DNA from 4 places in the Halomonas bluephagenesis genome. Region 4 is predicted to be linked to each of the others. Evidence: predicted binding sites of a transcription regulator. Region 4 holds the regulator's gene; each other region holds the start of a gene.
What was found. Region 4 encodes FNR, which switches genes on or off when oxygen is low (the NO sensors DNR and NnrR bind a similar motif). Its sites were predicted from a motif close to TTGATNTANATCAA; they were not measured.

Region 1 (3,196 bases), 1.2 Mb from region 4:
GGGACGAATACCCGCTTGTTGGCAACGCTTAACCGCCTCAATCGCCTCTTCTCTTGGCGGGTCTAGCAAGCCAATAATTCCCAATAAGCGCAACCCGCCATCAATATGGTGATGATCAAGCTCATCAATAGCCGAAGCTGGTTTATCCGCAATGGCCAGCACGCGTAAACCCTGCGAGGAAAGTTCGTGAATACGGTTTTCCCACTCATTACGATCAATGTCGATAGCGCCTTGCTTGGTAGCAACGCTATCGCACATTTCTATCAAGCGATCAGGCGCTCCCTTTACAAAGACACGCTGACCGTCAGCTTCTGCATGCAGCGTGGCCATATACTTAAAATCTGACTCGAAAGGAATCGCATCAAGCCGCGGAAACTGTTGGCGCACCTCCGACGTACTAAGCCCTGCTTTTTCCCCGGCAACCACCAACGCGCCCTCTGTTGGGTCACCGTAAATCTGATACTGCCCCGCCTGCTGATGTAGCTCTGTGTCGTTACACAATACGCCCGCACGCAAGAAATCGCTTAACGGAAGAGTGCTAGACACATCGACACGTTCCGACTCTGGTTCACCGCTGGCGTGCAGTCGATAAAAAGCACCTTTGGGCGCAAACCCAATGCCATCGATGATAAATTGCTCGTCACCCAGCCAAATCGCTTGAGCTGTCATTTCATTGCGCGTCAGCGTGCCCGTTTTATCGGAAAAAATAGTCGAGATAGAGCCCAACGTTTCTACTGCAGGAAGCCGGCGAATAATCGCGTTGCGCTTCGCCATGCTTTGCACGCCAAGCGCGAGCCCTATGGTGACAATGGCGGGTAGCCCTTCGGGAATAGCGGCTACCGCCAGCCCAACAGCAGCCATGAACATATCCGCAGCGGGCTGATCGTGAAGTAACGTACCTAACAACGCGGTAATGGCTGCCGCAGCTAAGATAAAAACTGCGAGCACCCTGCCCGCTCGATCAAGCTGCTGAAGCAGCGGCGTTTTAATTTTTTCCACACCACGCAGAAGTTCTGAAATTTTACCGATTTCAGTGTGACGCCCCGTTTCAACTACCAAACCACGGGCATTGCCTTGCACCACGATCGTGCTGGCGAACGCCATACTGCTGCGCTCAGCAAGATCCGTATCTGCATTAACAGGGCCAGCCTGCTTCTCCACAGGAACCGACTCTCCTGTTAAAGCCGCCTCTTCAGTGCGAAAACGTCGCGCTTCAATCAATCGCACGTCCGCTGGTATCCGGTCACCGCTCTCTACTAGCACGATATCCCCAGGCACTAACGCTTCGGCAGGAATTGTGGTGCGCTTACCGTCTCGTAAGACGTTGGCCTGGGGAGACAGCATGTTACGGATGCTATCAAGTGCCTGTTCAGCTTTTCCTTCCTGGATAAAACCAATCAGCGCAATCACGGCCACCACTCCCACAATGGCCGCAGAGTCTATTACATGCCCAAGCAGGAAACTGGCAACAGCAGCAACCAGCAGAATAAGAATTAAAATATTATTGAGCTGATCTAGTAAACGTCGATACCAAGGTCGCCCCTGGGCCTGCTGAAGACGATTCGGACCATAGCGCTCTATACGCGCTTGAGCCTCAGTGGTAGATAGGCCGTCGGCAGTAACACCCTGCCACTCAAGCACTTGATCTATCGAGGCACTATGCCACTCTCGCGATGACTTGGCAGGTGTTTGAGGGTTTTCCATCCATAAGCTCCCTTGTTAAATATATTGTCAGCTTACAGCAGGTTGCTGCGCTGCAGTACTACTGTTATCCATAAAGTAACAAGGAAATGATGCAACGCAAAAAACGCCACGCCACCCAGGCTAAGTAGCGTCGCTCAGCATTTAATTAGCTATTTTGATCCGTTAATTTTTGGAATAGGTCGTAAGAATCAAACTAAAGAGCTAAACCTTCTCGTAGTTAGTAAAAATATGATCAGCGTCAAAGAAGCAGCTACTAATGACAACCTTTATTCCGGGCGCGACTATGCTATTCCTAACAGGGTTCGACTCCTAACTGCACATAAGGAACCAATACAATGACAACGTTAATGTTTCCCAACCTGACAGCGAATACAACCAACAAGGATACGATACTGGTTCTTTGGCATCAGCCTTGGGTGGAAGCCACACATTCGGCCGCAAAGCTGCAACGCGTCTGGCTAGAAACTGTTAACGAAGCACTTCGGTATGAGCTTGATTTCATTTCAACCGTGGCCCCCATCTACAGCAAGCTAACCTGCTGCATGCTCGGTTTTGAAGGACCTCAAACCCCAGCATCAATGGCAGCTTGCTACCACAGCATCGCAGGAGACATGACAGAGGCCACTTTTAACCGCATGCGCAAGGTATCGGAACTCAGCGAGGACTTACGCGAGCGAATTTGGTGCGAGCTCTGATTCTGTGGCTTTTTGCGCAGGTGTCTGACCACTGATGGCGCTTATGTTCTAGGCTTCGCCAATTTACTTGCTGATGGCCTCAGCATGACATCTCACTTAGGGGTTATTAGGAGGCTAGAACTTTAAGACCAGAACTTTAAGATCTTACCTATGAGGCCAAAGCTACGTGGCTACAGATAAGACGCTTTCTGCTTACCACTCCAGAAAACGGTCACCGCCAAATAGCTAAGCTCACGTCACCGGCTTTGCCAGATAATCATAGTGTTTCCGAAAGCTTTACAACCTCAACCGCATGCCTACGCGCTTGGCAATATAGCTCCAGCCAAGACGGCTCCAATACATCCATATGCTTTAACATCACACACCGCTCAATCTTGCGTGCCAATTTAAGCTGCTTGCCAAGAATGCCTGTTTCATTCACAACTGCGTCAGCAATCGCTTTACTGACGTTAACTGACTCGATAAATGTCGATGGATCAATCTTAAGCAGTAAGTCGACGCCCGACATCAGCCCCACCAAATAGGCATCAGCTCCTCGGCTGCCTCGAACTTGATGCGCTTTTGTCAGTAGCTCGCACAAATGAGCACGAGTAAGAATTAACTCAGCATGTTCTCGCGTACTGTCTTTCAACACACCGAAAATCAGCATCCAGCGACGAAGATAGTCTAACCCAAGACGAGAAATTACATCATGCACGCTTTCGACCGGCAAATGGCCACGATAGAGCGGGCTATTGGCAATTTTAAGTAGCTTAAAGGCGAGGTTGGGATCTGCAGACACCATCTCAGCAAGTTCA
Region 2 (3,196 bases), 580 kb from region 4:
GACGCGCTTTTCCAGCTGGCGGCGAATGTTATCGATGCCTGCTTTGGCGGCACCCGGCTGATTGTCGTGCAAGACCACCGAGTGGCCAGCCTGGGCAGCAACCTGAGCAATACCGGCACCCATGGCACCTGCGCCAATCACACCAATAACGGCAGACGTGGGAAGGGCTGGCATATCACTCTCCCTTGAAGGTGGGGCGACGTTTCTCGATAAAAGCGCTGACGCCTTCGCGGTAGTCTTCAGTGCGCCCGGCAAGGCGCTGCAGGTCGCGTTCCAGGTCGAGTTGCTCGTTGAAGCTGTTATCGCTGCTGGCATGCAGGGCGCGTTTGATCAGTGCCAAGCCGCGCGTCGGTTGAGTGGCTAGGTGGCGAGCCATGTTCATGGCTTCTTCCTGAAGCGCCTCATCATCGACGCAGCGCCAGATCATGCCCCACTGTTCGGCGGTCTCGGCGGGAAGCTTGTCGCCAAGCATTGCCAGCCCCTTGGCGCGCGCCATACCCACCAAGTTAGGCAGCGTCCAGGTGCCGCCGGAGTCTGGAATTAATCCAATCTTGCAGAAGGCCTGGATGAAGCTTGCCGAACGAGCAGCCAATACGATGTCGCAGGCCAGGGCGATGTTGGCGCCGGCACCTGCGGCCACGCCGTTCACCGCACAAATAGTCGGGAACGGCATATCTTTAAGGGCGCGCAGCATAGGGTTGTAGCGTTTTTCAAGCGACTCGCCGAGGTCGGGGGCTTGCTCGCCGGGCGCGACGCTGCGGTCGGAAAGATCCTGACCGGCGCAGAAGCCGCGGCCGTTGCCGGTCAGTAACAAAGCGCGAACGCTTGAGTCCTGGCGCACGGCCTTAAGTGCTTTGCGCATTTCAGCATGCATTTCAGTATTGAAGCTGTTCAGGCTGTCGGGGCGGTTCAGCGTGATACAGGCGACGCCATCTTCCACGGTGTAAAGCAGGGGCGCTTGGCTCATGGGTAATATCCTTGTGTCAGTGCCCTTGAAAAGTGGCAGGTCGTTTTTCTTGGAAGGCGCGAATGCCCTCTTCGCGGTCGGCGGTTCCCGCCAGTAAGGTGAACGCATGGCGTTCAAAGCGCAGGCCGGTGGCTAGGTCGGTATCCATTGCTTTGTGTAACGATTCCCGTGCCAAGCGCACGGCCAGCGGTGCCTTGGCGGCAATGCGTGTTGCAATTGCCATGGCGCGCTCTAGCGTTAATTCGGGCTGGGTAATCTCGCTAATCAGGCCAGCTTCGAGGGCGTGGCGAGCGGAAATAGGCTCGCCGGTCAGCACCATCTGGGTGGCCAGTGACTTACCCACCGCCCTAAGCAGACGCTGTGTGCCGCCAGCGCCTGGCATGATGCCCAGGTTGATTTCCGGTTGACCGAACAGGGCGTTTTCACCGGCGATGATGATGTCGGCATGCATAGCCAGCTCGCAGCCACCGCCCAACGCGTAGCCATTGACGGCGGCAATGATCGGTTTGCGAAAACGCGTAATGGTGGCCCAGTGGTGCTGGCGGGGATCTTCCAGCATGCCCACCAGATCGCGTTCAGCCATTTCGTTAATATCCGCACCGGCGGCGAACGCTTTCGCATTGCCGGTAATCACTACGGCGCGAACGTTGTTGTCACTATTAGCGTTGTTCAAGGTGTCGGCGAGCTCGCCGAGAAGTTGCGTATTAAGCGCATTCAGTGCTTCTGGACGATTCAGCGTGATGCATAAAACGCCTTCCTGGGGTGGGGTTATTTTTAGCGTAGTGGGCATTTTTACCTCAGTTCGGCCTGTGGCGCACAGGATGAATATCTGCCGAGTATAGGTTTATTTTGATACGCATCAATATTGTTTGGTTGTTATTAATGTGTCGCTTGCTGTTGTTTTTGATAATTTATTCCTTTTTAACAACAGCTTGTCTGTGTTTTTAGCGAATGCAAGAGTGTTATTAGACCATGGTATGAAAGGCGGGCGCGTGGCTAAAAAAGTGATCTTTAGCCAGTATGCATCGAGTTTTTTGATCGTGGTAGGCTAATTCTTAAGCAAGCGGTGCCAGGGAAAGCGTTTGATGTTTTGTTACGGAAAAGATAGTCTTCTTGCCTATAGCGTATCAAAAAAATAAGTGAGTGCAGGAGCGCCCCATGACGCAATCAGCGCAGCAGATGTTCGACCTTCATCGTGAGATTCTTGATCAGGCTGTCGACGCCATTTCTAGCCGTAATTTCTGGACGCCCTATCCAGAAAGCATGCGGAAATCCCCTGAGGATGCCGTTAAAGCGGCGCCGTCGACATTCGAGTCACTACTTAATCAGCCATTTACACTTAACGGTGTTGGCAGCACCCAGCAAGTGGGTGGCGAAGTGTCACCTTATGGTTTTGAACTCGGCATTACTTATGACCAGCCAAACCCCGACGAGCTGATAGCGGCCATGCAAGTAGCAATGCGTAACTGGCGGGATGCCGGGGCGCAAGCGCGCGTGGGGGTGTGTCTGGAAGTCCTGTCGCGCCTTAATGCCATGAGCCCAGAGATCGCCCAGGCAGTGATGCATACCAGCGGCCAGGGGCCGATGATGGCGTTTCAGGCCGGTGGTCCGCATGCTCAGGATCGCGGTCTTGAAGCCGTGGCGTACGCCTGGCAAGCAATGGCTCAGATTCCCGCTACCGCACAGTGGGTTAAGCCCCAGGGCAAGCATGATCCCATTGTCATGGATAAGCGTTTTCACATCGTGCCGCGGGGTATCTCGTTGGTAGTGGCCTGCTCTACTTTTCCCACCTGGAATACTTATCCTGGCTTTTTTGCCAGTCTGGCGACGGGCAACCCCGTCATTCTTAAGCCGCACCCTGGCGCTATTTTGCCTGTGGCGATGACCGCACGGGTTGTTCAACAGGTACTGGAGGAAGCGGGCTTTGACCCTTGTCTGGTTAGCCTGGTACCCGACACTGTCGATGCGCCGCTGACGAAAACGCTGGCGCTTGACCCTGCGGTAAAGCTGATCGACTTCACCGGCTCCAATGCCTTCGGTGATTGGCTGATAGAGAACGCCACTCAGGCTCAGGTGTTCGCTGAGAAAGCCGGTGTCAACACGGTCATTATCGACAGCGTGGAAAACCTCAAAGCGGTCACGGCGAATCTTGCTTTCTCGCTGAGCCTTTATTCTGGACAGATGTGCACAACCCCTCAGGCTATTTATGTACCCAGAAACGGTATTGAA
Region 3 (3,196 bases), 1.1 Mb from region 4:
ACGAAGCTCGCGCCAGGCGCGCTTGTAGGACGCTCCAGGCGCAGGGGATGGAATGCATGGTGGTCAACGCAAGTTTGTAAATCCACGTTAGACCCACGACCCCGCCAGTGACACATTGGCGGGGTTTTTTATTAGTTGTTTTATCCCGGCTGATAAAGTGTCCGGAGGGCAAAGGAGAGCGTCGTGACTACGTCGTTAAAAGGTATCCTCTGTATGTGCTTAGGGGTTCTGTTCTTAGCGCTTGGTGACGCGGTATCGAAGTGGCTGGGTGAAGTACACTCGCCACTGCAGATTATTTTTTTTCGTACGCTGGTGTCATTGCCGCTAATTGCGCTGTTGGCGCATTTTGCGGGAGGATTGCGCAAGTTGCGTACCAAGCGCCCCCGTGTACACCTTTTAAGGGGGCTGATTTATACCGCCACGATGGTGTGTTTTGTCTGGGGGCTTACCCTACTGCCGCTTGCAGAAGCCACGGCTATCGCTTTTGTGGCGCCTTTGTTTGTGACGCTGCTGTCGGTGCCGTTGCTCGGTGAGCGGATCGATCCACCCGTATTAATCGCGTCGCTAGTTGGCTTTGCCGGCGTGCTGATTGTGGTTCGCCCCGGTGGAGATGCATTCCAGCTTGGCACGCTAACGCTTTTAGGAGCGGCCTTTTTTTATGCCCTGATGATGATTACCGCGCGGCGCTATGGTGCTCGGGAGCACCTATGGGCAATGGTGTTCTATATGACGTTAGTGCCATTTGTTGTCACTACTCTGAGTTTGCCCTGGGTTTGGCAAACTCCAGAGCCTTGGCACTGGCTTGGTTTTTTGGCCGCGGGTGTTTTAGGTATTGGAGCGACCGCGTTTATTACCCTGGCATTCCGCTTTGCCCCTGCCGCAATTGCCGCACCGTTTGATTACACGGCGATGCTCTGGGCGGTGCTGCTCGGCTGGTGGTTCTGGGGAGAGCTGCCCGATTTGTGGGTATGGGTGGGCAGTGTGCTGATTATGGGTAGCGGATTAGCGATTGCCTACCATGACCGCCGCACGACGCTAAAACCCCGCCCAACGGCATAAAACACCGCTGTTATTAATCGTCGTAAGTGTCAAAAGAGGCTTTTGACCATTACTTTTTTATCTGGATCAGCAAAGTAGATAGCTGAGCAAGACAGGCTGTGTGAGCTGGTTATAATCCGGCACTTTCAACACTGCGCACTTGCGCCATCGTCCTGATAACGGTGACTGTCTATGCAAGCTCCCGAATTACTCTCGCCTGCGGGTACCTTTAAAAATATGCGTTACGCGTTTGCCTATGGGGCAGACGCGGTTTACGCGGGTCAGCCTCGCTATTCACTTCGAGTGCGTAACAACGATTTTAAAATCGATAATTTGCACCGTGGTATTGAGTACGCTCATGCGCGAGGTAAGAAGTTCTATGTTGCTTCCAACATTGCCCCGCACAACAGCAAGTTGAAAACCTATCTTCGGGATATGGAACCGGTGATTGAGGCCGGGCCTGATGCGCTGATTATGTCAGACCCCGGTTTGATTATGATGATTCGTGATCGATGGCCAGATCAAGAGATCCATCTGTCGGTGCAGTCCAATGTAGTGAATTGGGCCGCCGCGCAGTTCTGGCAGCGCCAGGGCATCAGCCGTATCATTTTGTCTCGAGAGCTATCCCTTGATGAGATTGGCGAAATACGTGCCGAGTGCCCCAGTTTAGAGATCGAAACCTTCGTTCATGGTGCGCTATGTATTGCCTACTCTGGGCGCTGCTTGTTATCGGGCTATTTCAACCACCGCGACCCCAACCAAGGCACCTGCACCAATGCATGCCGTTGGAAATACAACACCATAGCAGCTACCCAGGATGATACGGGCGACCTGATGCCAGCTCAGCATGGCGGTAGAATGGTGGGGGCTGATCAGAGCGAACTTTCGGCGCTGATTGAAGACGTCACTCGCCCCGGCAAGCTGATGCCTGTGTATGAAGATGAACACGGCACCTACATTATGAACTCCAAGGATTTGCGTGCAGTACAGCACGTGGCTCGCCTGACAAAAATGGGGGTAGCATCGCTCAAGATCGAAGGGCGGACAAAATCCCATTACTACGTCGCACGGACCACGCAGGTTTACCGCCGCGCAATCGATGACGCCGTTGCAGGCCGCCCCTTTAATATGGGGTTAATGGACGAGCTAGAGAACTTAGCGAACAGAGGGTATACCGAAGGCTTCTATCGCCGTCATGTGCACGATGAGTTTCAAAGTTATGAGCAGGGTAGCTCCATCGGTGTGCACCAACAGTTTGTCGGTGAAGTGCTGGGCTACGACCCCATTCGTGGCTGGTTGGACATTGAGGTTAAAAATCGCTTTGAAGTGGGCGATAGCATGGAGCTCATGCTGCCAAGTGGCAATCACCGCTTTGTGCTTGAACGCATGGAAAACGTGCGCGGCGAAGCCCAACACGCTGCACCTGGCTCGGGGCATCGGGTACGCCTCCCCGTGCCAGGTGTCAGCATTAGCCCTGAGCAGATTGAGTTTGCGCTTTTAATGCGTGATCTTAGCTCTGCCCGAAAAGCCCAACCTGTATCTTTAGGTATTGCTGTTAGCTAAACGCGTAAACATCCATCGCCAGCACGCCATGCTCTACGCTGTGGTGTAGCTGAGTCGCAGCGCCACCTGACCCCATGGCCACCAGCAAGGGTTGGAAGTGTTCAGGGGTCGGGTGGTTTTCAAGCGCTTTTGGAGCGTGCTCCCAACTGAGTAGCGCTTGGCGATCATTGACTTCAATATGTTCGCTAACCCAATGGGAAAACTCATGTACCCATGCGGGGGCGAGGCTGCCCTGGGGCAGGATTTCATATAAATTATGGGTCAGGCTGCCGGAGCCAATGATCAGAACTCCTTCTTCTCGCAGGGTGGATAGGCGCTCGCCTAGCGTCACTAGTGCGTCATTTCCCCAGCGCACAGGTAGCGACAGGGAAACGACCGGCACATTCGCTTCTGGAAACATCAATGAAAGCGGCACCCAGACGCCGTGATCAAAGCCTCGCTCTACGCATTCGGCTCCCAGCATCATCGCAATTCGTTTAGCCAGTTCTGGGTCGCCAGGAGCCGGATACTGGCACTCGAAGAGGGCTTGTGGGAACCCGCCAAAATCATGAATTGTCTCTGGGTGTGCGCTAGTGCTGACATTAAGCGTAAGGCT
Region 4 (3,196 bases):
CTATCGCCAGTTGCGTCGCTTACATCCACAGTGCGAGACGGGCGGCCGCCTAACGGAAGCACTTGCTCGTTGGCAAATGCCCGCTCTCCAATGGATGGGGGGGTTGGGGGATGCAACCGCAAGTGCGCTTTTGTATCTGCGTTTGCAGCGTGAGATCGCCCAGCAGGGGTAGGGTTACGACCCGCATACGATGAATCCACGGGTTTATCTTGGGTGGACGTGGTGAGTATTGTTAGAATGCCTGCTGCTTCTTCTACCATCGGCAGTGCCTACACCATGCTACAACCTGATTATTTTGATCCCGCTGCGTCTAAAACTGTTGCTGTTGGCAGCACTTCTGTTGATCACTTACAGACTCAGTCCGAGCATCACGACGCCAAGCAGAAGCGTGAATTCAATAAGCTACAAAAGCGCTTACGGCGAGAAGTTGGCAACGCCATCATTGATTATCAAATGATTGGCGAAGGCGACAAGGTGATGGTGTGCCTGTCTGGTGGCAAAGATAGCTATACGATGCTGGAGATACTGCTTAACCTGCAGCGCAATGCGCCGGTTAATTTCTCCTTGGTCGCCGTTAATATGGATCAAAAACAGCCAGGTTTTCCAGAGCATGTGTTGCCCCAGTACCTGGATAAAGTGGGTGTTGAATACCACATTCTAGAGCGCGACACCTACTCGGTGGTGAAAGAGAAAACCCCTGAGGGCAAAACGACCTGCGCGCTCTGCTCACGATTAAGACGTGGTTCTCTTTATGGCTTTGCCGAGGAGATTGGGGCGACGAAAATTGCTCTAGGGCATCATCGTGAAGATATTTTAGAAACGTTGTTTCTTAATATGTTCTTTGGCGGCACCTTGAAAGCAATGCCTCCTAAACTCTTATCTGATGATGGTAAAAATATTGTGATTCGCCCCCTTGCCTACTGCAAGGAGGCAGATATTGCAGAGTTTTCTCGTTTAATGGAATTTCCCATTATTCCCTGTAATTTATGTGGCTCCCAGCCGAACCTCCAGCGACAAGTCGTCAAAGATATGTTGGCGGAATGGGATAAAAAACACCCAGGACGTCTAGAAAGCATGTTTAAGGCAGTGACCAATGTAGCGCCTTCACAGCTGGCAGCCCGCCATTTATTTGACTTTGCTGGCCTTGAAGCCAAACAAGCGGCATTGATGGAAGGGCGTATTCAAGCATTTACCGTGGATTAGCCGTTAGCTCTTCCTCTTCAGCCAATGTGATGAGGCGTCGCATATCTAGGATATTAACCTCGCGACCTGAAACAGCCACCACGTCTTGCTGTTGAAAGCGGCTAAGAATACGGCTGACCGTTTCTACCGCCAAGCCTAAGTAATTGCCAATGTCAGCGCGGGACATGGAGAGTCTGAAACTGTACGGCGAGTACCCTCGTCGACGGAAACGGTCTGAGAGAGTGACCAAAAAGCTCGCCAGCCGCTGGTCGGCTGTCTTGCGCGACAGTAAACGCATCATACGGCGGTCGTCACGCAACTCTTTACTCATACTTCGATACAGCTGACCGCGTAGTTCGGGCAGCTCTTCGGAAAGCATATCCAGGCGGTCAAACGGGATTTCACACACCGTGGTGGTTTCCAACGCAATCACACTGCCGGGGTAGTGCTCTTCATCAATTCCGTCCAATCCCACCAGTTCGCTGGGAAGGTAGAAATTTGTCAGTTGATCATTACCGTTACCCTCGCTGGTCACCTGTTTCAGGCTGCCTGAGCGAACGGCATACACACTGGTAAAGCGATCACCCTGGCGAAACAGTGGCTCGCCTTTTTTGAGTGGTGCGCGACGACGGATGATGGCATCAAACTGACTCATGTCCTCAAGCTCTAAGGCGAGCGGTAGACACAACGAGCTTAAGCTACAGGTTTGGCAGCGCGCCTCTTGCAGCAGTGAACGTCGTTGGCTGACGGGGTGTGGCATATTATTCTCCCTTTCTCGTTAGCCATCATAGGCCCAGGGGCAAGACGTCTCAAGAAGCTTATACAATCTTCGAGTAGCGCTGAGTAGGTTGGTCACCTAGGCGAGCATCAAAGGCCATCGCCAAGTGGCGAATCAGCAGCTGTCCAGTGGGAGTGGCGCTAATAACTTGCTGATGGCGAGTGATCAAGCCGTCTTGCTCAGCTATTTCCAGCTGTTCAGTTGCGGTGGAGAAATAGTCATTAGCATCGATGTGCCAACGCTTTCCAACGTCCGCTAAATCAATATGCATGTCGCACATTAGCCTTTCAATAACGTCTCTTCGTATTAGGTCATCCTTATTTAACCTTAATCCTTTGACGGTTGCTAGCTTACCTTTATCTAAGGCCGCTTCATATTGGTCAAGCCGAGTCGGGTTTTGTGCGTAAACGTCGTCCACCCGTGAAATGGCGGATACGCCTAATCCAACTAAATCGCACTGTGCATGGCTAGAGTAGCCCTGGAAATTGCGCTGCAAGGTGCCGTTACGCTGAGCAAGCGCTAGGCTATCGTCAGGGCGCGCAAAGTGATCCATACCAATATGTACATAGCCTGCGTTAGTCAGCATTTCAATGGTGGTATGCAAAATAGCCAGTTTTTCATCGGCACTGGGGAGGTCTGCTTCGTTAATGCGTCGTTGAGGAGCAAAGCGGGTGGGCATGTGCGCATAATTAAATACGGACAGCCGTGCCGGGTTTAGTTCGATAACCTGACTCAGCGTTTCGGCAAAGCTTTTTTCCGTTTGAAATGGTAGCCCATAAATTAAATCAAGATTGAGCGAGCGAAAGCCAAGACGGTGGGCTTCTTCCATTAACGTTTCGGTGAGTACCCGGGGCTGTACACGGTTGATGGCTTTTTGTACCTGCGGGTTTAAATCCTGTACGCCAAGGCTTAGCCGATTAAAGCCGAGTGACTGTAGGTGGCGCAAGGTAAACACGTCTGCTTCGCGGGGGTCTATTTCAATGGCGTAATCGCGATCAGCTGAGCTAGATAAACCGAAACGGGCATCTAAGCGATCAATCAGATCTCCCATTTGAGCCAAGGTAAGAAACGTGGGCGTGCCGCCGCCCCAGTGTAGCTGTTGCACCGGGCGAGAGGTGTCTAAATGACGGGCCGTAAGCACCATTTCTCGATCTAGCCGAGAAAGGTAAGGTTCCGCAAGGGCGGTATTTTTCGTCGCGATTTTATTACACGCGCAATAGAAACAAATTTTTCGAC

Region 1: the regulator FNR is predicted to act here: its motif matches at 1,933-1,946, upstream of REH51_RS18755 (HAD-IC family P-type ATPase).
Region 2: the regulator FNR is predicted to act here: its motif matches at 1,817-1,830, upstream of paaF (2,3-dehydroadipyl-CoA hydratase PaaF).
Region 3: the regulator FNR is predicted to act here: its motif matches at 1,116-1,129, upstream of trhP (prephenate-dependent tRNA uridine(34) hydroxylase TrhP).

What each region holds. Positions count from the first base shown of each region.
Region 1 covers NZ_CP133631.1:4,103,904-4,107,099, forward strand. Annotated here, with positions in the region: gene REH51_RS18755 (HAD-IC family P-type ATPase) at 1-1,704, opposite strand, end outside; gene REH51_RS18760 (hypothetical protein) at 2,040-2,399, shown strand; gene REH51_RS18765 (EAL and HDOD domain-containing protein) at 2,656-3,196, opposite strand, start outside.
Region 2 covers NZ_CP133631.1:1,751,049-1,754,244, reverse strand. Annotated here, with positions in the region: gene paaH (3-hydroxyacyl-CoA dehydrogenase PaaH) at 1-174, opposite strand, end outside; gene paaG (2-(1,2-epoxy-1,2-dihydrophenyl)acetyl-CoA isomerase PaaG) at 176-967, opposite strand; gene paaF (2,3-dehydroadipyl-CoA hydratase PaaF) at 984-1,757, opposite strand; gene paaN (phenylacetic acid degradation protein PaaN) at 2,126-3,196, shown strand, end outside.
Region 3 covers NZ_CP133631.1:2,270,923-2,274,118, forward strand. Annotated here, with positions in the region: gene REH51_RS10110 (D-alanyl-D-alanine carboxypeptidase) at 1-80, shown strand, start outside; gene REH51_RS10115 (DMT family transporter) at 184-1,059, shown strand; gene trhP (prephenate-dependent tRNA uridine(34) hydroxylase TrhP) at 1,231-2,601, shown strand; gene REH51_RS10125 (DODA-type extradiol aromatic ring-opening family dioxygenase) at 2,594-3,196, opposite strand, start outside.
Region 4 covers NZ_CP133631.1:1,173,590-1,176,785, reverse strand. Annotated here, with positions in the region: gene REH51_RS05335 (3'-5' exonuclease family protein) at 1-172, shown strand, start outside; gene ttcA (tRNA 2-thiocytidine(32) synthetase TtcA) at 277-1,203, shown strand; gene fnr (fumarate/nitrate reduction transcriptional regulator Fnr) at 1,190-1,942, opposite strand; gene hemN (oxygen-independent coproporphyrinogen III oxidase) at 2,001-3,196, opposite strand, start outside.